DNA from 2 places in the Sinomonas sp. T428B genome. Region 2 is predicted to be linked to the other one. Evidence: riboswitches for the same ligand, from Rfam matches in the RefSeq annotation. Region 2 holds a riboswitch; the other holds the start of a gene.

Region 1 (11,781 bases), 180 kb from region 2:
CCGCGACCGCAGAGATCTCCCGCTCGCAGATCTGGCAGTGGATCTACTCCCGGGCCATCACGGACCAGGGCGAGATCGTGACCCGGCACTGGGTCGAGGAGATCCTCGACGAGGAGTTCGCCAAGCTCGAGCGCTTCGACGGCGACCGCTTCCGCGACGCCCGCGAGCTCTTCGAGGAGTGCGCCCTGGGGGCCGAGTTCCCGACCTTCCTCACGATGCCGGCCTACGCTCGCTACCTGTGCGAGACGGCGGGCAAGGAGGACGAGTTCGAGGCCGGCCTGCCCGAGCGGCAGTTCGCCGCGGCCTAGAGGCTTTCCCATTCCCTGCGCGCGGAATCGCAACACGCACCCCGAAGGACGGGGGCAGGGCAACGGGGAGGAACGCCGAGGGGCTGCTCCCGCGTAGTGGTGCTGCGCGGGGGCAGCCCCTCGGCACGTGCGGGGCCGGGAATACTTCCCTGGCCGGAAGAACTTGAAGCTTCCATGAACGTAGACATCTGGTCCGACATCGCCTGCCCGTGGTGCTTCATCGGCAAGCGCCGCTTCGAGAAGGCCCTCGCCGGGTTCCCGCACCGCGACCAGGTCACCGTGACGTGGCACAGCTACCAGCTCGACCCCTCCCTGCCCGAGCACTACGACGGGACGGAGCTGGACTACCTCAGCGAGCGCAAGGGCCTGGCGGCCGAGCAGGTCCGGCAGATGTTCGACCACGTCACCCGGGTGGCCGCCGCCGAGGGCCTCGACTACGACTTCGGGCGGATCGTCGTCGCCAACTCCTTCGCTGGGCACGAGCTCATCCACCACGCCCGGGAGCACGACGCCGCCGCGGGGGGCTCCGGCTCGACGGCCGACGCCGTCAAGGAGGAGCTGCTCTCGGCCCACTTCGAGCGCGGGCTCGACATCGGCAGCCGGGAGGTCCTCGTCGGGATCGGCGCCGCCGCCGGGCTCGACGCCGCCGAGGTCGAGGCTGCCCTCGACTCCCACCAGCACGCCGACGCCGTGCGCGCCGACATCGCCCACGCGCGGGCCCTCGGCATCCAGGGCGTGCCGTTCTTCGTCCTGGACAACAGGTACGGGATCTCCGGGGCGCAGTCCCCCGAGCTCTTCGCCCAGGCGCTCGAGACGGCGTGGGCCGAGGCCAACCCGCTCGTCATGGTCGGCGCTGCTGGCGGCGGAGCCGCACATGACTCCGCGGACGACGGCGGCTCCGGACTGGACGGGCAGGCCTGCGGCCCCGAGGGCTGCTAGTCCCCCCGCGCGGGGCCTTGCACGGGATCGGCCGACCCGATAGGAGTCGTGCATGGACGATCACGAGCACCCTGCGCATGGCCCCACCCCGCGTCCCTCGGAGTTCTGGGACGGCTTCTACCGCGAGCGCGAGCAGGTCTGGAGCGGGAAGCCGAACGCGGCGCTCGTGCGCGAGCTCAGCATGCTCGCGCCCGGCACTGCGATCGACCTCGGCTGCGGCGAGGGGGCCGACGCGATCTGGCTCGCATCCCGCGGGTGGCGCGTGACCGGCGTCGACATCTCCCCCGTCGCGCTGGGCCGAGCGGCCGAGCACGCGGCAAAGGCGGGCGTCGGGGACCGCGTGACGTGGCTCCACCGCGACCTCGCGACGTGGGAGCCGGAGGCGCAGTACAGCCTGGTCGCGGCCCTCTTCCTGCACTCTCCGGTCGAGCTGCCGCGCGAGCACATCCTGCTCGCGGCAACACGGGCCGTCGCACCGGGCGGCCTGCTGTTCGTCGTCGGGCACGGGGCCTTCCCGCCGTGGTCGCGCCACCCCGCCCCGGAGGGCGGGCTGCCCTCGGCTCAGGAGCTCGCGGCCTCCCTCGGGCTGCGGCCCTCGGAGTGGGCGGTCGAGACGGGCAGCAGCGAGGGCCGTGTCGCGACAGGGCCCGAAGGGCAGACGGCGGTGCTGACCGACACCGTGCTCAAGGCCCGGCGCCTGGCCTGAGCCGGCGCCGGGCCTCAAGCCTAGTGCGGCTTCTCGACGGCGAAGTCGCCGCCGGGGAAGACGACGGATTCGTGCCCGTCGTCGAACTTCACGAGGTACGGCGGTTCGCCGTTCTCGCCTTTCACCTCGATGATCTGGCCGTGCCTGTCGGCGGCGCCGACGGTCCGGCCGTGGATAATGATGCGGTCTCCTTGCACTGCGTTCATGCAGCATCACCTCCCTGCCAACGAGCGTACGCAGGCGGCCGCACCGCGTGAAGGGCCTGTCACGGGCCCGGCCGGCTCCCCCGGCAGATCACTCCCAGCGCAGGATCACTCCCAGCGCAGGAGCGCCCCGACGCCGTGCCCCGTGCCGAGCACGCCCTTCGGCACGAGGACCGTGTCCGCGTCCGTCAGCACGGCCGCGCGCAGGAGCGCCGGGGCGGGCCGGGCCCGGCCGAGGATCGGAGCGTTGAGGCTCTCGCCCTCGTGCAGGGCGATCCACGGCTGCGCCCCGAGCGCGAGCAGCGAGCGGTCCGCGACCCCGTCGGGGTCCAGGAACAGCGTGTCGACCCGCGCCTGCTGGAGCGCCGCGACGGTCTCGCCCCAGCCCCGGGCGCCGAGCGCACCGTTCCCCTCGGCCGTCCGCTCGAGGACCCGGGCCTGCCGCCTGGCCGCGGCCTCGGCGACGAGCAGGCCGACCTCATGCTGGAACCGCTCGCGGTCCGCGCCGGGCGCGGCGGAGTTCATGTCCACGGTGCGCAGGAGGCTGCGGGCCCGCTCGCCGAGGGCGTCGCGGATCTTCTCCTGCGCCCGCTCGTCTCCCGCGAGGACCACGAGGGCCACGCTGCCGTCGGCGACGAGTGCGTCGACCTCACGCGCGACGTCGGCCCCGTTGCGCCGCCAGATCTCCTCGGTGCGGTGCTGGTACCGGCCCTGGGACCACCCGCCGGAGGGCACCTTCGTGAGGTTCTCGGTCGTTCCGTGCAGCTCCTGGACGTCGAGGGCGCCCCCCTCCGAGGCCCGGTGGCGGCGGATCTCGGCGTCTGCCCGCTCGGCCTCGACCACGAGGTAGACGAGGTCCCCGCCCAGGTGCACGGCGAGCGGCATGAGGTCGGGGATCGGCCCGACGTCGACGAGAGTCCCCGTGGGCGGCGCCCCGGGAAGGACCTCGTTGACCACGACCTCGCCGCCGCCGATGACGACGAAGCGCGAGACCGGGGCGGGCATCCCCTTGGCAGCCCACGTGAGCCGCCCGGCCGCCGTCGTGCTCGCCTTGTCCGCGCCCGCGTCGGCGAGCGCCTTCGCGACGTTGTCCCCGAGGACGTCCGTGGCCTCGAGGCTGTCCACGGTGCCAGTGCTGACATCAGCGTGGATCGTGCACCACGGACCTTCCCCCCTGAGCAGGTCCGCATACTGTTCGAGCGCGCGCATGGTTCCTCCTTGATCGGCACTGGTCGGCAGTGTTCGGCGCATGGCCTCTGATTCCGTGTCGTGCGACTCAGGCGCCTCTTACCCCGTCGTGCCGGCCCTACGCGCCGAGCCGCGCCGAATCAGCCGGCGCCGACGGAGGCGCCTGAACTGCCGGCAAGGGCGGCCTCGATGCCCGCCGGGGAGAGGACGTGCTGGGCCACGAGCTGGCTCGCGCCCATGACGGCGGCGCGCTCGCCCGCCCGGGAGAGGACGACGCGCAGGTTCGTCGTCGCGAGCGGCGGCGAGCGGTGGTAGACGACCTCACGCACGCCCGCCATGACGTGCTCCCCCGCCGCGGCCATCGAGCCTCCGATCACGATCACGGCCGGATTGAGCAGGTTCACACACGTCGCGAGGACCTCGCCGATGTCCCGCCCGGCCTGGCGCAGGGCCTGGACAGCGGGCAGGCTCCCGTCGGCGGCGAGCGCGACGACGTCGGCGCCGCTCGCGGCGGCGACGCCCTGGGCAGTGAGGGCCCGGGCCACCGCCGTCCCCGAGGCGACCGCCTCGAGGCATCCGATGTTCCCGCATTGGCACACCACGCCGTCGCCCCTCGCCACGCGCACGTGGCCGAGGTCGCCCGCCGTCCCGTCGGCGCCGCGCTGGAGCTGCCCGCTCGAGATGATGCCCGAGCCGATGCCTGTGGCCACCTTGACGAAGAGGAGGTCGTCGACGTCGGGCCAGAAGCCGGCCCGCTCGCCGAGCGCCATGATGTTCACGTCGTTGTCCACGAGGACGGGGACGGCGAAGGAGTCCTGCACGAAGCCGACGACGTCGAAGCCGTCCCAGCCGGGCATGATCGGCGGCTTGACCGGCCGTCCGGTCGAGTGCTCGACGGGCCCGGGCAGGCCGATCCCGACGCCCGCGAGCCGGGTGCGGGGCCAGCCGGCGTCGGCCATGAGGCGCGTTCCCGTCTCGACGACATGCCCGAGGACGGCCTCGGGGCCGTCCGCGACGGGCCTCTGCGCGCGCTCCTCGGCGAGGACCGTCCCGCCGAGGTCGGTGAGGGCCACGCGCACGTGGCTCGCGCCGACGTCGGCCGCGAGGATGGTCCGGGCCTGCCGGTGGAAGGCGAAGCGCGACGGCGGGCGGCCGCCGCTCGAGAGCGCCTCGCCGACGGAGACGACGAAGCCAGTGTGCATGAGCAGGTCCACGCGTCCCGCGACCGTCGAGCGGGCGAGCCCCGTCGTGCCCGCGAGCTCCGCCCTCGTCCACGGCCGGCCGTCCCGCAGGAGCTGGAAGAGGTCACCCGCCCGCGCCGCGAAGACCCTCTCCGCCGGGCTCAGCTCGGCGGCGTCGCGCGCGGCGTCGTCGTGGTTCGGCATGCGCCCCAGTGTCCCACGGGGCACTTCTGATCGTCCAGAATCAACTTTTGCTTGTCCATCGACAAAAGGGGTCCTAGTCTGGTGAGCAGCATCACGCCGGCGCGGGCCATGGCAGGCCGCCGGGAGAATCTCCTGACGAAGGGACATCTGTGACCAGCTACTCCGTCCAGCTCTACACGGTCCGCGACGCCGTGGCCGCGGACCTCCAAGGCACCCTCGGCCGGCTCGCGCAGATCGGGTACACGCAGGTCGAGCCGTACGACTTCGTGGCCCGCACCGACGAGCTCGCGGCCGGCTTCGCCGAGCACGGGCTGTCCGCGCCCACGGCCCACGCGCCCCTGCTCAGCACGGACCAGGACGCGGTCTTCGCCGCCGCGGTCAAGCTCGGCATCGGCACCGTGATCGATCCCTACATCCCCGCGGAGCACTGGCAGGACGCCGAGACGATCCGCGGCACGGCCGAGCGGCTCAATGCCGCGGCGAAGGAGGCCGCGGAGCACGGCCTCCGCGTCGGGTACCACAACCACGCGTGGGAGCTCGAGTCCACGATCGAGGGCACGACGGCCCTCGAGTACTTCGCCTCGCTCCTCGATCCCGAGGTAGTCCTCGAGGTGGACGCCTACTGGGCCGCGGTCGGCGGGCAGGACCCGGCCGCGCTCGTGCGCCGGCTCGGCCAGCGCGTCATCGCCCTCCACCTCAAGGACGGCCCCATCTCCACCGACACGTCGGCGCAGCTGCCGGCCGGCCAGGGCGCCATGGACCTCTGTGCCGTCCTCGACGCGGCCGAGGCCCTCGAGGTCGGAGTCGTCGAGTTCGATTCCTACGCGGGGGACATCTTCGAGGGCGTCGAGGCCTCGCTGCGCTACCTCCAGGCGGGTGCCCGATGAGCCGCGGCCCCGTCGGCGTCGCCGTCATCGGCGCCGGAAACATCAGCAAGCAGTACCTCGACAACCTCACGCGCTTCCCGGACCTCCAAGTCCACGTCGTCGCGGACCTCTTTCCCGAGGCGGCCGCGGCGCGCGCAGCGGAGTACGGCATCGCCGAGCACGGCGCCCCCGAGCTCGCCCTCTCGCACCCGGACGTCGAGATCATCGTCAACCTCACCATCCCCGCCGCCCACGTCGAGGTCGCCACCGCGGCGGTGCGCGCCGGCAAGCACGTGTGGAGCGAGAAGCCGTTCTCCCTCGACCGCGAGAGCGGGCTCGGGCTGCTGAGGGAGGCAGACGACGCCGGGCTGCGGCTCGGCTGCGCGCCGGACACCTTCCTCGGGGCCGGGCTCCAGACGGCCCGCCGGGTGATCGAGCGTGGCGACATCGGCGTGCCCCTCACGGCCCAGACGGTCTTCCAGACCCCGGGCCCCGAGTCCTGGCACCCCAACCCCTCGTTCCTGTTCCAGCGCGGCGCGGGCCCGCTCTTCGACATGGGCCCCTACTACCTCACGGCCCTGGTCCAGACGTTCGGCAGCATCCGCCGCGTCGCGGCGCTCGGGTCCACGGCCAAGGCCACGCGCGTCATCGGCACCGGCCCCAAGGCAGGCGAGTCCTTCGAGGTCGAGGTCCCCACCCACGTGAGCACGCTCGCCCAGTTCGAGGGCGGCGCCTCCTCGCACAGCATCTTCAGCTTCGAGTCGCCCCGCATGCGCATGGGCTTCGTCGAGATCACGGGCACCGAGGCCACCCTCTCGCTCCCGGACCCGAACTACTTCACGGGCGAGCTGCAGATCTGCCGCACCGGGGAGACCGAGTGGACCTCCATCCGCGCCACCGGGCCGGCCGACGGCCGCGGCATGGGCGTGCTCGACATGGCACGCTCGATCCGCAGGGGGACCCCGCACCGCGCGACGGGCCAGCTCGCCTACCACGTCCTCGATGCGATGGTCTCGATCTCCGAGTCCGTCGACTCCGGCGCCTTCACCGAGGTCGCCAGCAGCGCGCCGCCGTCCCCGCCCCTGCCCGAGGACTGGGCGCCGACGGAAGCCACGCTCGGCGGGGTGCGCGCGTGAGCGCGGCCCGGCCCGAGGTCCGGCCGCTGGGTGTCGCGGCCGTCGGCTACGCGTTCATGGGCAAGGCGCACTCGCACGCGTGGCGGAACGTCTCCGCCTTCTTCGACGTCCCGACGGTGGAGCAGAGGGTCCTCGTGGGCCGCAACGCCGACGAGGTCGCCGGGGCCGCGGCCCGCTACGGCTGGGCCGAGTCGGCCACGAACTGGCGCGAGGTGATCGCCCGGGACGACGTGCACATCGTGGACATCTGCGCGCCGGGCTGGCTGCACGCCGAGATCGCCATCGCGGCACTCGAGGCGGGCAAGCACGTGCTCGTGGAGAAGCCGCTCGCGAACACGATCGAGGAGTCCGAGCGCATGGTCGCCGCCGCGCAGGCGGCCCGGGAGCGCGGCGTGGTCTCGATGGTCGGGTTCAACTACCGCCGCGTGCCCGCCTTGGCCTACGCGAAGCGGCTCATCGCCGAGGGCCGGCTCGGCACCGTCCGCGAGGTCCGCGCGTCGTACCTTCAGGACTGGCTCGCGGACGCGACGGCGCCCATGACGTGGCGCCTCCGGAAGGAGACCGCCGGGTCGGGGGCGCTCGGGGACATCGCCTCGCACGCGATCGACCAGGTCCAGTTCCTCACGGGGGACACCGTCACGGAGGCGTCCGGGCGCCTTCACACCTTTGTGGGCCAGCGGCCAGGGCCAGGCGGTGCAGAAGCCGTGACGGTCGACGACGCCGCGTGGGCCACGCTGTCCCTCGCCTCGGGCGCGGTCGCCTCGGTCGAGGCCTCCCGCGTCGCCACCGGGCGGAAGAACTCGCTGCGGATCGAGGTCTACGGCTCCGCCGGGGCGCTCGCGTTCGATCTCGAGCGCCTCGGCGAGCTCGAGTTCCTCGACGCGACCGCCCCCGCCGAGGAGGCCGGGTTCCGCCGGATCGTCGTGACCGAGCCCAGCCACCCGTATGCAGGAGCGTGGTGGCCGCCGGGCCACATGATCGGCTGGGAGCACACCTTCACGCACCAGGCGCGGGACTTCCTCGCCGCCATCCGCGACGGCTCGCCCCTGAGCCCCTCCTTCGAGGAGGGCCTGCAGGTCCAGCGGGTTCTGGCCGCGATCGAGGAGTCCGCCGCCGCCAAGTCCGCAGCGGTGCAGGTCTGACCCGCCGCCCACCCACCCGAGCCCACCCCGCCCGAGAGGAGCATCATGACCCGCCCGTTCACCCTGTTCACTGGCCAGTGGGCCGACCTCAAGCTCGAGGAGGTCGCCGAGCTCGCGGCTGGCTGGGGCTACGACGGCCTCGAGATCGCCGTCTCCGGCGAGCACCTTGATGCCTCCCGCTGGGACGACGGCGCCTACGTCGCCGAGCGCCTCGGCATCCTCGCCCGGCACGGCCTCAAGCTGTTCGCGATCTCCAACCACCTCAAGGGCCAGGCTGTGTGCGACGACCCGATCGACTTCCGCCACAAGGCGATCGTCGGCTCGGCTGTGTGGGGCGACGGCGACCCCGAGGGCGTGCGCCAGCGCGCCGCCGAGGACCTCAAGAACACCGCCCGCCTGGCCAAGGCCCTCGGCGTGAAGACGGTCGTGGGCTTCACGGGCTCGAGCATCTGGCGGTACATCGCCATGTTCCCGCCCGTCGGCGCGGACGTCATCGAGGCCGGCTTCCAGGACTTCGCCGACCGGTGGAACCCGATCCTGGACGTCTTCGACGAGTGCGGCGTGCGCTTCGCGCACGAGGTCCACCCCTCGGAGATCGCCTATGACTACTGGTCCACCCAGCGGGCCCTCGAGGCCATCGGGCACCGCGAGGCGTTCGGCCTGAACTGGGACCCCTCGCACATGGTGTGGCAGGGCCTGGACCCGGTCGCATTCATCACCGACTTCGCAGACCGGATCTACCACGTGGACTGCAAGGACACGCGCATGCGGATGGGCAACGGCCGGGCCGGGATCCTCTCCTCGCACCTGCCCTGGGGCGATCCGCACCGCGGCTGGGACTTCGTCTCCGCCGGCCGCGGCGACGTGCCGTGGGAGGACTGCTTCCGCGCCCTGACCGCGATCGGCTACGACGGCCCGATCTCGGTCGAATGGGAGGACGCGGGCATGGACCGCCTCGTCGGCGCCCCCGAAGCCCTGGCGGCGCTCAAGAAGTTCGACTTCGCCCCGAGCGGCCAATCCTTCGACGCCGCCTTCAGCAGCCAGGCCTGACCCTTTCGGGTACGGACCTCAACGCCATCCCGCGTTTTCGGGGTCGGAGCCGCTCACGGCAGGATCGTGAGCGGCACCTCCCGGGCCGCACACGAGGCCAGGACGACGGCGCCGGGCCGCCCCGCCATCGTGCCCGCCGCCCGCCCGACGCGGTTGTTCCTCCCCGTGTCGTCGCACCAGTCGAGGCCGTACGGGTATGCCGACACGTGGCCGGGACCCGGCACCGCACCCGCGGGAACGACGACCTCGAGGCGGAACCCGCCGGCGTCGCGCATGGGGGCGAGCTCCCGCACGAGGGTCCGACCCTGGGCGTCGACCAAGGTGACCTCGATCCGCGCGCCGCCGCCGTAGCGGGGGTCGCACGTCGCGTCGGGGGCCGATACCGTCACGCGCTGCCCCGCGGCGGCCCTGTCCGGCGTCACGGTGTACTCCGGCGGGAAGCATGGCGGGGCGGATGGCTGGCCGGCACATGACGTGAGGCCCGCGGCGGCCAGCGCGATGATCAATCCAGTCGCCCTGAGCTGGAGCACGTGCCCAGCGTAGCCACGGGACACACCGCGAGGTAGATCGCGGCCTGCGGCCTCCTCAGCCGATGCTGTTGAACGTGAAGAGGTGGATCCCCGCAAGCTCCGCGCGTGCCGCCTCGAGCTCCGCCACGAGCCCCTCCGGCGAGTAGGTCCCGCCGCTCAGGAGCCGGCGGGCCAGGGGCCCCTTGCGGCTGAGGAACGTCAGCGACTGGCCGACGCCGATCTTGGCCGCGAGCGCGACGAGCCGCGCCCGTGGCACACGGCCCGCCACGCCCGCCCACACGGGCAGGTCCACGCCTTCACCGCGAAGGAGCGCCACCTAGTCCGTGATCGCGGCGGCGGAGAAGCACATCTGGGTGACGACGCTCGAGGCGAGGTGCTGCTTGGCCAGGAGCGCGTCGAGGAGCTCGGCGCCCGTGCGGTCGGGGTGCCCCTCGGGATAGCCGGCGACGCCGATGGCGAACACCTCGGTGATTCCCGCGGCCTCGAAGTCCGCGATCATCCGGGCGAGGCGGGGGCGCTCGCCGATGCTGCGGGCGGCGAGGTGCGGAACCACCCGGTAGCCGAGGTCGGCGAGGCGGAGCGATGTGTCCGAGGTCGGCTCGATCCCATGGTGCGGCAGGCACGCGACCGTGAGGGCCGAGCTCGGGGACGGCGGCCGCGACCTTCGCGACGACGCCCTCGGTCGGGACGGAGTTTCCGCGGACCTGCTGGCGTCCGCTTGCACCGTCGGTGAGCCCTGGTGGGCTGCTTTCCAGAGGTGCCTCACCGCGGCGGTACGCGGGCCTGAGAGATTCCTGGGGAGGATTTGCTCCTACGGCACCCGCTGGCCGCGCCGGCGGGACTCTCCCGCCCCGGATCATCGGCGTCTTCAGTTGTGCTAGCGGCCGCGGCGGCCGCATCCGTTCAGTGTCTCGGACGCCCCAGCAGTGTCAAAGGATCCGCCCTTGACGTATGCCGTCACGGCGACATGCGGCGCCATGACGGGTGTTTACTGACACACCGACATAAAATGTGAACATGCCCCGCATACAGGCCGAGTCCAATGCAGCACAGCGCGCGCTCACGCAGCGCCGGATCCTGGACGCCTTCGGCGAGCTGCTCTTCACGCGCGGACTCCCCGGCCTGACCATGACCGACGTCGCCCGTCAGGCTGGCGTCGGGCGCACCGCCGTCTACAACTACTACGCGGACATGGAGGAGCTCCTCATCGGGTACGCACTCGACGAGACGGGCCGCTTCCTCGCCGACCTCAAGGCCGAGCTCAGCAGCCTCGAGAACCCGATCGACCGGCTCGCCGTCTACATCCGGGCCCAGGTCGAGGACCTCTCCCGCCGCCACCTCCCCCCGGGGCCGGCGATGCGGGCGGTGCTCTCGCCGTCGTCCTTCGCCAAGCTCGGCGACCACGTCGGCGAGCTCAACGCCCTGCTGACGCAGATCCTGCTCGACGCGATGGCCGAGGGCTACCTGCCGCAGGCGGACGTCGAGGAGCTCGTCCGCCTCGTCCACGGCTCGCTCACCGCGAGCGCGGACCGCGGGCGCGGCGAGGATGGCGCGGCGGACGACGACGATGCCGAGCGCCGCACGGCGGCCACCGTGCGCTTCATCCAGCTCGGCGTGGGCGCGCGCTTCGATGCCGAGGGCAGGCCCGTGCGCCGCTGAGCGCGGGCAGGGCCGGATCCGGCTCAGCGCACGGGTTTCGTTGCCGTATGGGTCGGGGCGGTGCAGGAGATCGTGCCCGGCGTCTGGTCGACGAGTCCCGGGTCCGCGAGGGCCTCGTAGCCGGGCCCGAGGATGAGGTCCACGCTCGCGTCGCCGCGCTCGTCCCGAACGAAGACGCTTCCGGGGACGTTGCGCTGGAGGGTGAAGGCCGCAGGCTCCCCCGCGAAGCCGCCCCGGATCACGGCGGTCGCCTCGGTCAAGTAGCGCTCGTTGCCCACGTTCCCCACGGCGAACTTCCGCTCGATGAGCTGATCGGCGACCTCCCGCGCGAGCCCCTCCCGCCCGGCCGCGTTGAGCACGTTGACGCTGACCTGCTCGGGCGGGAGGTAGTCGTAGGTGCCCGTGGGGCAGGGCGCGAGGCTCGGGGCCTCGGCCGCGTCTGGCAGGCGGATGAGGCCGGTGATGACGGCCAGGGCCGTCCCCGCCGCGGCCACCACGATGAGGGCCAGCAGGATGATCACGGCTCGGTGGCGGAGGTGGCGCCACATGCGGGGGCGGTCCTCGGCTGCCGGCTCCTCGTCGGGGAACTTCGAGCGGAGCTCCTTCCAGGAGACCACGCGGTGGCCGTGATGGACGCTCAGGTCCTTGGGCTTGCGGGACATGCAGGCC
Region 2 (11,781 bases):
GCGGGTTCCCACCCGCCGTCGTCCGGGCGCCTGGGACCGCTACGCGCCCTCGTCGTTGAGCCGCCGCAGGTACTCGTCGAGGTCGTACGGGCTGGCCGGCGGCCGTGTGGCCGGTCCCTCGGATGGCGGTGCGGCGGCGCCGTGGCCCTCCGCATTGGGGCGATCCATGCGCCGGGAAGCCCCGGGCGTCCGGTAGTGCCGGTCCTCGAAGGCCTGCTGCCGCTGGCGCCTCGCGAACGCGACCGTGGCGATGCCCACGGCCACGAGGATGAACGGGACGCCTGCGATACGGCCGACCGCGAGGAACTCGAGGCACAGCAGCACGATGACGAGCCACTTCGTGGCGGCAGCGGCCCAGTTGGCGGCCGCGGCATTGCGGCCCACACGCCAGAGGGGAGCCGGGTCGGCCCCGACGGCGCCCAGCACGCGCTCGGCCTGCCCGATCGTGAGCCCTCTGAGGCTCGGCGTCATGCCGGTCTCGCGCCACACCGCGCGGCGCACGTACGCGACCTGAAGGGGGAGCGCGGGCGGGGTGCCGTCGGGGGCCAGGAGCGCGCGCCACGCGCTGGTCGTTTCGCGGCTCACGACGCCGAGGCCCTCCTTGCGCACCCGGGCCGGGCGGCCCGTCGACGGCGGGGGAGGGGGAGTTGCCGAGGCAGGGCGGCCGCGAGCACCGGTGCCGCGGTAGCTGCTTCCGTGCCGCAGGCGCCGAACCCGGTAGTGGACATGTCCCACGGGGGCCTCCTCTGGCTCTCTCCATTGTAGGAGCGGCAGGCCTCGTCGAGCTCTTGACCGAGGATGTCCGGACTCGGCCCGGCGTCGCGCTACTCGAACCGGCTCGGGTCCCCGGCCCCGCGCCGGGTGATCTCCGCGGCGCCCGAGGAGAAGTCGACGACGGTCGTCGGCTCGGAACCCGTCTCGCCGTCGTCGATCACGGCGTCCACCACGTTGTCGAGGCGCTCCTTGATCTCCCAGCCGTCGGTGAGCGGCTCGTCCTCGTCCGGCAGGAGGAGGGTCGAGGAGAGGAGGGGCTCGCCGAGCTCGGCCAGGAGGGCCCGGACGACGGCGTGGTCGGGGATGCGCACCCCGACGGTCTTCTTCTTCGGGTGCAGCATGCGCTTGGGGACCTCGCGCGTGGCCGGGAGGATGAACGTGTAGGGGCCCGGCGTCACGGACTTGATCACTCGGAACACGTCGTTGGGCATGTCGACGAGCTGGCCGAGCTGCGCGAACTCCCGGCAGACGAGCGTGAAGTGGTGCTTGTCGTCGAGCCGGCGGATCTGGCGGATCCGCTCCAGCGCCTCGCGGTTGCCCATGACGGCGCCGAGCGCGTAGCACGAGTCGGTCGGGTATGCGACGAGGCCGCCGTCGCGCAGGATCTGCACGGCCTGGCTGATGGCCCGCGGCTGCGGGTCGACCGGGTGGACGTCGAAGAATCTCGCCATGCGCGTCAGCCTACGCCTGTGCGGGGGCGTGGAAGGGCGGAAAGGGCCGAAAGGCCGCGGAAGAGCGCGGAAGGCGGGCCGGATTCGGCCCCGCCCGGCGGGGCAGCGCGAGAAATGTCGGAGCCCGTCCGTAGCCTCGTTGCATGAGCACAGCAGCAGTGATGACACGTGAAGCTTCCGGCCGGCACCGGGCACGGCGGGCCAGCCTGGCCGTCGTCGAGGACACCTGCCTCGACTGCGGTTCGGCGCTCGCGGTGTTCGAGGAGAACCGGTGCGCGGGCTGCGCGGACCTGGCCCTGCACACGGAGTGCCGCGACTGCGGCAGCGTCCTGAGGGATGCCGATCTCGATGCCGGCGCGTGCGCCGACTGCCTCGCGTGAGCCGCCGCGCGTGAAGCACGGCAGATTCACCGTCCCTCGTCTGGCGAGGGAGGGCTCCGCAGCATGATGGGAGCCCATCACGCGGCCTGCGGCGCAGCAGCCTGGGTCGCGGTGACCACCCATGTCCACTTCGATCTCTCCGGCGCCACCGTGCCCCTCGGGCTCGGACCGGCCGCCATCGACCTCGGCTGGCCGCTCATCGAGGCCACGCCCGTCGGCGTTGTCGTCGGCGCGCTCGTCACCGCGGGCGCTGCCCTGCTGCCCGACGCCGACCACCGGAGCGCGACGATCGCCCAGTCCCTCCCGCCCGTCTCGAGCACGCTCTGCCGGGTCGTCGGAGCCGTCTCGGGCGGGCACCGCAACGGCACGCACTCCCTCCTCGGGGTTGCGGCGTTCGTAGGGCTCGCGTGGCTCGCGGGCCAGTGGACCATCGAGACCCCAGAATGGGGGACGGTCTACGTCGGGGCAGGGCTCGTTTCCCTCCTGCTCGTCTCCTTCGCGGCGAAGGTCCTCGGTGTTCTCCCCGACGGCGTGCAGAAGCTGCCGTGGATCCTGTCCGCGCCGCTCGCGCTGTTCATCGCGCTGTACGCGCCCGAGGAGCAGGACTGGTTCCCCCTCGCCGTCGGGCTCGGTGCCGCGGTGCACATCGCCGGCGACATGCTCACGACGGGCGGGTGCAACCTCCTGTGGCCGCTCAGGCTCCGCCGGCCGAAGGCCCTGCACAAGGTGCCCGTGATCCGGTGGATGTGGCGCAGGGGTGGCCACCTGTCCGTCCCCGTCCTGGGGGACGCCGGCTCGTGGCGGGAGTGGCTCGTCCTCGTCCCCGTGGGCCTCTACGCCCTCGCGGGCGTGGGGGCGGCGCTGTTCGCGCTGGGCAAGGCCGGCGCCGTGGCCCTCGCCCTGAGCTGGGGGATCGGGGCCGGATGACGAGGGCGCCGGGCGGGATGTCGCCGGGGATGGTGCACAGTAGGACGGTGAGCATTGAGCCTGGCCCCACTGTGAACCGCCCCTCCGCCCCGGCTGCCCCGGCACCCGCCGCCCCTGCTGCGGGCGCCACGATCGCCGAGCCGTCGCTGCCCAGCGCTGAGGAGACCGCCGCCGCGATCGCCCGGAGGATCGCCACTGAGCTGGGGGTGCAGGCCTGGCAGGTTCGGGCCGCCGTCGAGCTCCTCGACGGCGGGGCGACCGTGCCCTTCGTCGCCCGGTACCGCAAGGAGGCCACGGGGACGCTCGACGACGCCCAGCTCCGCGAGCTCGAGGAGCGGCTGCGCTACCTGCGGGAGCTCGAGGACCGCCGCCGGGCCGTCCTGACCTCGATTGCCGAGCAGGGCGCGCTCACGAGAGCCCTCCAGGAGTCCGTGCTCGCGACAGCGACGAAGGGCGAGCTCGAGGACCTCTACCTCCCCTACCGGTCCAAGCGGCGCACCCGTGCCCAGATCGCCCGCGAGGCAGGCCTCGAGCCGCTCGCCGACGCGATCCTTGCCGACCCGTCCCAGGACCCCGAGGCCCTCGCCGCGGCCTACCTCAACCCCGAGCACGGGATCGAGGGTGCCGCCGAGGCACTCGCCGGCGCCCGCGCGATCCTCACCGAGCGAGCCGGCCAGGACGCCGCGCTCGTGTCGGAGCTGCGCGAGCGGCTCTTCTCCGGGGGCCGGCTGCGCTCCGCCGCCAAGCCCGGCGCTGCCGAGGGCTCCGCCGCCCCGGGCCAGCGGCAGGGCACGGACGCGGCCGGGAAGTATGACGGCTTCGCCGACTGGGTCCAGCCCGTCGCGTCCGTGCCCGGCCACCGGGTCCTGGCCCTCCTGCGCGGCGAGCGCGAGGGCGCCCTGTCCCTCGAGATTGCCGAGGCGGATCCTCGCGACGAGGCCGGCCTGGCCGACGCCCGCGCCGGGTACGAGAATGCGGTGGCCCGCGCCCTTGGGGTGCGGGGCGGGGCCGGGGCGCCTGCCGGGAAGTGGCTCGCCCAGACCGTGCGGGTCGCGTGGCAGGGCCGGCTCCTGGCCAAGCTCGAGGCCGATCTGCGCGCCCGGCTCTTCGACGCCGCCGAGGAGGAAGCCGTGCGGGTCTTCGCGGCCAACCTGCGGGACGTCCTCCTTGCCGCACCCGCGGGGAACCGCGCCGTCCTCGGCCTCGACCCGGGCCTGCGCACGGGCGTCAAGGTCGCCGTCGTAGACCCGACCGGGAAGGTAGTGGACACAGCGACGGTGTACCCGCACGCGCCGGCCAAGAAGTGGGACGAGTCGCTCGCGACCCTCGAGGCCCTCGCCAGGCGGCACGGGGTGGACCTCATCGCCGTCGGCAACGGCACCGCGAGCCGCGAGACCGACCGGCTCGCGGGCGAGCTGCTCACGCGCCTCGGGAAGCCGCGCAACGCCAAGGTCATCGTGTCCGAGGCCGGCGCCTCGGTCTACTCCGCCTCCGCGTTGGCCTCCGCCGAGCTGCCCGACCTCGACGTCTCGCTCCGCGGTGCAGTCTCCATCGCGCGGCGTCTCCAGGACCCGCTCGCGGAGCTCGTCAAGATCGACCCGAAGTCCATCGGGGTGGGCCAGTACCAGCACGACGTCACGCCGGCGAAGCTCGAGCGCAGCCTCGGCGCTGTCGTCGAGGACTGCGTCAACGCCGTCGGCGTGGACGTCAACACGGCCTCGCCCGCCCTGCTCGCCCGAGTGGCGGGCGTGGGCCCGACGCTGAGCCGCAACATCGTCGAGTACCGGGACGCCAACGGCGCCTTCGCCACGCGCGCGGAGCTCAAGAAGGTCCCGCGGCTCGGTGCGAAGGCCTTCGAGCAGTGCGCCGGCTTCCTGCGGATCACCGGCGGGAAGCAGCCGCTCGACGCTTCGGCCGTGCACCCTGAGGCCTACGGGCTCGCCGAGCGCATCCTCGCCGCGGCCGGCGGCTCCAAGGAGCGCGTGGCCACCCTGGATCCCGCGCAGTTCGTCGACGGGCAATTCGGCCTGCCGACGGTCCGGGACGTCATGGCGGAACTCGTCCGCCCCGGCCGCGACCCCCGGCCCGAGTTCGTCACGGCCTCGCTGGCCGAGGGCGTCGAGACGATCTCCGACCTCCGGCCGGGGATGGTGCTCGAGGGCACCGTCTCCAACGTCGCGGCCTTCGGCGCGTTCGTCGACCTCGGCGTGCACCAGGACGGGCTCGTCCACGTCTCGGCGATGAGCAGCAAGTTCGTTTCGGATCCGCGCGAGGTCGTCACGTCGGGGCAGGTCGTCAAGGTCAAGGTGCTCGACGTCGACGTCGCACGCAAGCGGATCTCCCTCACGCTGCGCCTTGACGACGAGGCGAATGACCGGGAGGGTGGCCGCTCCGGGGGCAAGGGCGGCCGCGGCGGCGGCCAGGGACAGCGAGGCCAGGGGTCACGCGGCGAAGGGCAGCGGGGCCGGGGCGGGTCGGACAGCCCGGGACAGAGGGGACAGGGGCAGAACGGCCAGGGACAGGGCGGCCAGGGACAGCGAGGCCAGCGGGGCCAGGGGCCGCGGGGAGGCCAGCCGCAGGGCGGCGGGGCCGACACCGCTCTGGCCGACGCGCTGAGGCGGGCGGGCCTCGCCCGCTGACGGGCGGTCGCTGTGCAGGGATCGGTGCTGCGCGGGGACCGGGACATGCAGGGATGGGTGCTGCGCGGGGATCGGTAGGGTGGGCGGGGTGAACGAGCCCCTCCTCCTGACCGGGTCCCGCGTCGTGCTGCGCGACTGGACGCACGACGACGTCGAGGCCTACCGCCGCTGGATCGTCCCTCCCGCCCCCGGCACGGGCAGCGGGGGAGTGCATGAATGGCAGCTCTATGACGGCCCCTTCTACTCGAGATGGTCGGCCGAGGGCGCCAACGGCTGGTGCGACGGACTCCAGCGCCGGGTGCGCTACCGTGACTGGCCGGAGCCGCGGGAGGCGCTCGCCGTCGCCGATGCCGCCACCGGGGAGTTCGTCGGCCAGGTCTCCTGGTACTGGGAGGAGAAGCCCGGCGAGGGGGACGCCGAGGGCACCGCGCTGCTCCCGTGGCGGCGGATGGGGCTCGTCATCTTCGACCCGGCCCACTGGTCCGGGGGCTACGGGACCGAGGCCCTCGCCCTGTGGACCGACTACCTCTTCCGCGCCACCGACAGCGGCCGGCTGGACTACGCGACCTGGAGCGGCAACGCCGGCATGCTCCGCATCGGCGAGAAGCTCGGCTTCACCGAGGAGGCCAGGTTCCGGCAGGCGCGCAAGGTCCGCGGCCAGCTGTACGACGCCGTCGTGTGCGGCGTCTTGCGCTCGGAGTGGGAGAAACGGCCGGGCTGGCACGGGCGCCCGGGTTCTTGACGCCCAGTGAGGCCGGATGGCCCGTGAACGGCCGTGACTGATCCAGTCATCTCGGCATGGCACAATATGCGGCGGTGTCAGCTCAAACACGATCGCGCGCAGGAGCCGCCGGAGGACCAGCCAGGTCCCGGCGGGCCCTCCGCGAACCGTCCCGCTTCTCCCCCCGGACCCTGGCCGCCGCGGCGGCGGGCGCGCTCCTGGCCGCGGCCGCCATCGTGGGCCTGGCCGCCGCGCCACTCGTGGTCCTCTCCGTCGCGGCGGTGGTCCTGTGCGCCGCCCTCATCCGGAGGCCGTCGGGGCGCCGGTCCGAACCCGCCGTCTTCATCCCGACCGTCGTCGTGTGGGGCGCCGTCGTCGCCCTCCTCCTCGCCCTCGGCGCCGCCTCTCTGCAGGGCGTCCTCGGCGCGTGGACCGCTGCGCTGAGCGGCCTCGTCGCGCACGAGCGGGGGTTTGCCCCCGGCCCAGGGGGCACGGCGGCGGGATCGTTACCCACGCCGTCCTCGGCGCCGTCCAGGGTGTCGCCGTCCTCCATCCCGGCGGCTCCCTCCTCGCCGGTCCCGACAGCGACGCACACAGCTACCCCGACAGCCTCCACGACGCCGTCGGCGCCCGCCGCGGCCCCTACGACGCCGGCGGCCACCGTGCCGTCCGCTGCGGCGCCGGCCCCTGCCCCGGCCGCCTCCGCCGCCCCCGCTCCGTCCCCGTCGCCGACCCCTGTCCAGGAGTGCCGTCCGGAGGAGGAGCAGGGGCTTGGCAGTCTCCTCGGGGGCCTGCCCGGGACCTCGCCCGACGGCAAGTCCTGCTCCTGACCCCCTCTCGCGCGAGTGTGTCCGAATTCACGTCGAGGACAGGCCGTCGGGCCTCCTGGGCGGCCTCAGAATTGAGGGGGTTCCCATCCGGAGTGGGGCCCAGAGCGAGTGGAGCGATGTTCGAGTTCAACCTTCAGACTGCCGTGTTCTTCGGCACCGTGGCCCTGGGTGGGCTGCTGTTCGTCCTGGCCATCCTGGCCCTTGTCGGCGCGACCATGCTGCTCGGCGCGATCCGCGGCGTGCACCGGTCCACAGACGCCGCGACCGAGCGCCTGATGAAGCGCTCGCAGGCCGCGCGCTAGGCGCGGCCGGCACGAACGGCAGGGCCCGGAGATCCCCCGCGGATCGACGGGCCCTGCCGCGTAGGGTGCGTGCGGTGCGGTACGCCGCCCTGGGGACGGTCGTCATTTGCTGATATGAGCCTGTGCATAGCAGAATTGGAAGGCAGCACAACTGAATAAGCCTCTGATCTGCGGCGGGAGAGTCCTGCGAGCATGAGCGAGCAGGCGCCGTAGGAGCAACACCTCCCCAGGAATCTCTCAGGCACCCGTACCGCCGCGGCAAGGCAACTCTGGAAAGATGCCCAGCGATGCTGGGCTCACCGACGGTGCAAGCCGGCGTCGCAAGTGCAGAACGTCAGCGGAATCTCTCAGGTCCGATACAGAGCGGGGAGGAGCCTGTTAAATCGCCGAACCCTCGGGTCGGCCAGATTGATGGAGTTCCCCGTGACGGACCTTTCAGCCCCCGCAGCCTTCGTCGAGCGCCATATCGGCGCGCGGCGCGACGCGGACATCAAGCACATGCTCGACACGGTCGGCTTCGACAGCGCCGATGCACTGGCAGCCACCGCCGTCCCGGACAGCATCAAGCAGGACAAGCCGCTCGTCCTCTCCCGCGCCCTGAGCGAGACCGAGGCCCTCGCCGCCCTCCGCCGCCTCGCGGCCAAGAACAAGCCCCGCATCCAGATGATCGGGCAGGGCTACTACGACACCGTGACCCCGCCGGTGATCCGCCGCAACATTGTCGAGGACCCGGCCTGGTACACGGCCTACACCCCCTACCAGCCCGAGATCTCCCAGGGCCGGCTCGAGGCCCTGCTGAACTTCCAGACGGCGGTCGAGGACCTCACGGGCCTTCCGATCGCCAACGCATCCCTGCTCGACGAGGCCACGGCCGTGGCCGAGGCCGTGCTGCTCATGCGCCGGGCGAACAAGGACAAGAGGGCCGCCGGCGGCAAGACGGTCCTGGATGCCGACCTGTTCCCGCAGTCGATCGCGATCGTGAAGGGCCGCGCGGAGGCGCTCGGCTTCGAGGTCGAGGTCGCGGACCTTTCGAAGGGCCTGCCCGACGGCCCGATCAACGGCGTCGTGCTCCAGCAGCCCGGCGCGTCCGGCCGCGTCGCCGACGCGACGGCCCTCATCGCCGAGGCCAAGGAGCGCGGGGCGATGGTCGCCGTCGCCGCCGACCTCCTCGCGCTGACGCTCATCAAGTCCCCGGGCGAGCAGGGCGCGGACATCGCCGTCGGCTCCGCGCAGCGCTTCGGCGTCCCGCTGTTCTACGGCGGCCCGCATGCGGCGTTCATGGCCGTGCACGCTGGCCTCGAGCGCCAGCTCCCGGGCCGCCTCGTGGGCGTGTCGAAGGACGACGCCGGCGCCCCCGCCTACCGCCTCGCGCTCCAGACCCGCGAGCAGCACATCCGCCGCGAGAAGGCGACCTCGAACATCTGCACCGCGCAGGCGCTCCTGGCGATCGTCGCCTCGATGTACGCCGTCTACCACGGCCCCGAGGGCCTCAAGGCGATCGCGCAAACCACGCACGCGCACGCCCGCTCGCTCGCCGCGGCCCTCGAGGGCGCCGGCGTCGAGATCGCGCACCGCAGCTTTTTCGACACCGTCACCGCTCACGTCCCGGGCCGCGCCGCGGCGCTCGTCGCCGCGGCCGAGAAGCAGGGCGTGAACCTGCGCCTCGTCGACGCGGACACCGTGGGGATCTCGTGCGACGAGACGACGACGGCGGAGATCGTCGCGACCGTCGCCGGTGTCTTCGGCGCGGGCGCGGCGGGCGACGGCGTCGACACCGCCGGGTCCGCGGGTGCGGGCTTCGCGATCGAGGCAGCCGCGCACCGCTCGAGCCCGTACCTCACGCACCCGGTGTTCCACACCCACCGGTCCGAGACCCAGATGCTGCGCTACCTGCGCCGCCTCTCGGACCGCGACCTCGCGCTCGACCGAACGATGATCCCGCTCGGCTCCTGCACGATGAAGCTCAACGCGACCGTCGAGATGGAGGCCATCACGTGGCCCGAGTTCGCCGGCATCCACCCCTTCGCCCCGGACTCCCAGACCGAGGGCTGGCGCGAGCTCATCGCCGACCTCGAGGCGGACCTCGCCACGATCACCGGCTACGACCAGGTCTCGATCCAGCCCAACGCCGGCTCGCAGGGCGAGCTCGCGGGCCTGCTCGCAATCCGCGGATACCACCACTCGCGCGGCGAGGCCCAGCGCGACGTGTGCCTCATCCCCGCCTCGGCCCACGGCACGAACGCCGCCTCGGCCGTCCTGGCCGGGATGAAGGTCGTCGTCGTGGCCACGGCCGCGGACGGCACGATCGACCACACGGACCTCTACGCCAAGATCGAGGCGAACGGGGACCGGCTCGCGGCGATCATGATCACCTACCCGTCCACGCACGGCGTCTACGACGCCGACGTGCGCGAGGTCTGCGACGCCGTGCACGCCGCGGGCGGCCAGGTGTACATCGACGGCGCGAACATGAACGCGCTCGTCGGCCTGGCCCAGCCCGGCCGGTTCGGCGGCGACGTCTCGCACCTGAACCTGCACAAGACCTTCTGCATCCCGCACGGCGGAGGCGGCCCCGGCGTCGGCCCCGTCGCGGCGCGCGCGCACCTGGCCCCGTTCATGCCGGGCAACGCGGCGGACTGGCAGGGCGGTGGCGATGTCCCGATCTCGGCCTCGCGCTTCGGCTCCGCCGGCGTGCTGCCGATCTCGTGGGCCTATGTCAAGCTCATGGGCGGGGAGGGCCTGACCGAGGCCACGAAGTCCGCGCTGCTCGCGGCGAACTACATCGCCAAGCGGCTCGACGAGCACTTCCCCGTCCTCTACACGGGCGAGGGCGGGCTCGTCGCGCACGAGTGCATCCTCGACCTGCGCCAGCTCACGGCCAAGACGGGGGTCACCGCCGAGGACGTGGCCAAGCGCCTCATCGACTTCGGCTTCCACGCCCCGACCCTGGCCTTCCCGGTGGCCGGCACGCTCATGGTCGAGCCGACCGAGTCCGAGGACCTCGGCGAGATCGACCGGTTCATCGAGGCGATGATCGCGATCCGCGCCGAGATCGACCAGGTCGCCGCGGGCGACTTCGCCCTCGCGGACTCTCCGCTGCGCCGCGCCCCGCACACGGCCGCCGCCGTCGTGACCAGCGAGTGGGAGCGCCCCTACACCCGGGAGCAGGCCGCTTTCCCCGGCCGCACCCGCACCCAGGACAAGTACTTCGCCCCCGTCGGCCGCATCGACGGCGCCGGCGGAGACCGCAACCTTGTGTGCGCGTGCCCGCCGCTCGAGTCCTTCGAGAACTGACGCCCCCGCACGTCGCCGGGCGGGGCCGCGTCCTCGACGCGGCCCCGCCGGCGGGCCACTGACACGCCACCTCCCAGGAGACTCCCATGACTGAGACCACCACCGCGCCGGCCGCTGCAGAGCAGCGCACGGCGCTCTACGACGAGCACGCTGCCCTCGGGGCGTCCTTCACCGACTTCGGCGGCTGGCAGATGCCGCTCAAGTACGGCTCCGAGCTCGCCGAGCACCGCGCCGTCCGTGCCACGGCCGGCCTCTTCGACCTCTCCCACATGGGCGAGGTCTGGGCCACGGGCCCCGACGCGGCCGCCTTCCTCGACTACGCCCTCGTGGGCAAGCTGTCCGCGATCGCGGTGGGCAAGGCCAAGTACTCGCTCATCTGCGCCGAGGACGGCGGGATCATCGACGACCTCATCGTCTACCGCGTCGCCGAGGACGACTTCCTCGTCGTCCCCAACGCGGGCAACGCCGCGACCGTCGCCGCAGAGCTCGACGCTCGCCTCGCGGCGTTCGGGGATGCCCGCGGCGGGGCGGCGGTGACGCTGCGCGACGCCTCCGCGGAGACGTCCCTCATCGCGGTGCAGGGCCCGAACGCCCAGGCGATCGTGCTCGCCGTCGTGCACCCCGACGACGCTGCCGCGGTGACCGGCCTGAAGTACTACGCCGCCGTCGAGCTCGAGGCTGCCGGCATCCCAGTACTCCTCGCCCGCACCGGCTACACCGGAGAGGACGGCTTCGAGCTGTTCGTGCCCAACGCCCGTGCCGTCGAGCTGTGGAAGGCCCTCGCGGCCGCGGGCGAGGGCCACGGGCTCGTCCCCTGCGGGCTCGCCTCGCGCGACTCGCTGCGCCTCGAGGCGGGCATGCCGCTGTACGGCAACGAGCTCTCCCGGGCGGGCACGCCGTTCGCCGCGGGCCTCGGCGGCGTCGTCGCGCTCAAGAGCAAGGAGGGCGACTTCGTGGGCCGCGCCGCGCTGCAGGCGGCGAAGGACGACGGCGAGGGCGCCACGAGCGGCCAGCGGCTCGTGGGCCTCCGCGGCCTCGGGCGACGCGCCGCGCGCTCGCACTACCCAGTCCTCAAGGACGGCGTGCAGGTCGGCGAGGTCACCTCGGGCCAGCCGAGCCCGACCCTCGGCTACCCGGTCGCGCTCGCCTATGTCGACGTCGAGCACGCCGCCCCGGGCACCCGCCTCGATGCGGACCTGCGCGGCAAGGCCGAGCCCTTCGAGGTCGTCGAGCTGCCGTTCTA

What was found. A riboswitch is a leader RNA that binds a small molecule or an ion and turns the genes downstream of it on or off. The one in region 2 is predicted to bind glycine.
Region 1: linked by a shared signal. The riboswitch ahead of ACUYMY_RS03010 (hypothetical protein) and the one ahead of gcvP (aminomethyl-transferring glycine dehydrogenase) in region 2 are both predicted to bind glycine.

Annotation. Positions count from the first base shown of each region.
Region 1 covers NZ_JBRAZR010000001.1:634,707-646,487, reverse strand. The annotation lists gene aceB (malate synthase A) at 1-308, shown strand, start outside; gene ACUYMY_RS03065 (DsbA family oxidoreductase) at 483-1,247, shown strand; gene ACUYMY_RS03060 (SAM-dependent methyltransferase) at 1,300-1,953, shown strand; gene ACUYMY_RS03055 (DUF1918 domain-containing protein) at 1,974-2,159, opposite strand; gene ACUYMY_RS03050 (baeRF2 domain-containing protein) at 2,265-3,365, opposite strand; gene ACUYMY_RS03045 (ROK family transcriptional regulator) at 3,485-4,729, opposite strand; gene ACUYMY_RS03040 (sugar phosphate isomerase/epimerase family protein) at 4,879-5,616, shown strand; gene ACUYMY_RS03035 (Gfo/Idh/MocA family protein) at 5,613-6,731, shown strand; gene ACUYMY_RS03030 (Gfo/Idh/MocA family protein) at 6,728-7,873, shown strand; gene ACUYMY_RS03025 (sugar phosphate isomerase/epimerase family protein) at 7,919-8,923, shown strand; gene ACUYMY_RS03020 (hypothetical protein) at 8,977-9,453, opposite strand; gene ACUYMY_RS03015 (hypothetical protein) at 9,509-9,745, opposite strand; gene ACUYMY_RS03010 (hypothetical protein) at 9,770-10,006, opposite strand; glycine riboswitch at 10,215-10,312, opposite strand; gene ACUYMY_RS03005 (TetR/AcrR family transcriptional regulator) at 10,471-11,112, shown strand; gene ACUYMY_RS03000 (LytR C-terminal domain-containing protein) at 11,136-11,774, opposite strand.
Region 2 covers NZ_JBRAZR010000001.1:814,615-826,395, forward strand. The annotation lists gene ACUYMY_RS03845 (hypothetical protein) at 40-735, opposite strand; gene ACUYMY_RS03850 (L-threonylcarbamoyladenylate synthase) at 825-1,445, opposite strand; gene ACUYMY_RS03855 (hypothetical protein) at 1,589-1,825, shown strand; gene ACUYMY_RS03860 (metal-dependent hydrolase) at 1,892-2,752, shown strand; gene ACUYMY_RS03865 (Tex family protein) at 2,884-5,391, shown strand; gene ACUYMY_RS03870 (GNAT family N-acetyltransferase) at 5,480-6,133, shown strand; gene ACUYMY_RS03875 (hypothetical protein) at 6,208-6,942, shown strand; gene ACUYMY_RS03880 (hypothetical protein) at 7,059-7,244, shown strand; glycine riboswitch at 7,409-7,507, shown strand; glycine riboswitch at 7,509-7,616, shown strand; gene gcvP (aminomethyl-transferring glycine dehydrogenase) at 7,656-10,538, shown strand; gene gcvT (glycine cleavage system aminomethyltransferase GcvT) at 10,625-11,781, shown strand, end outside.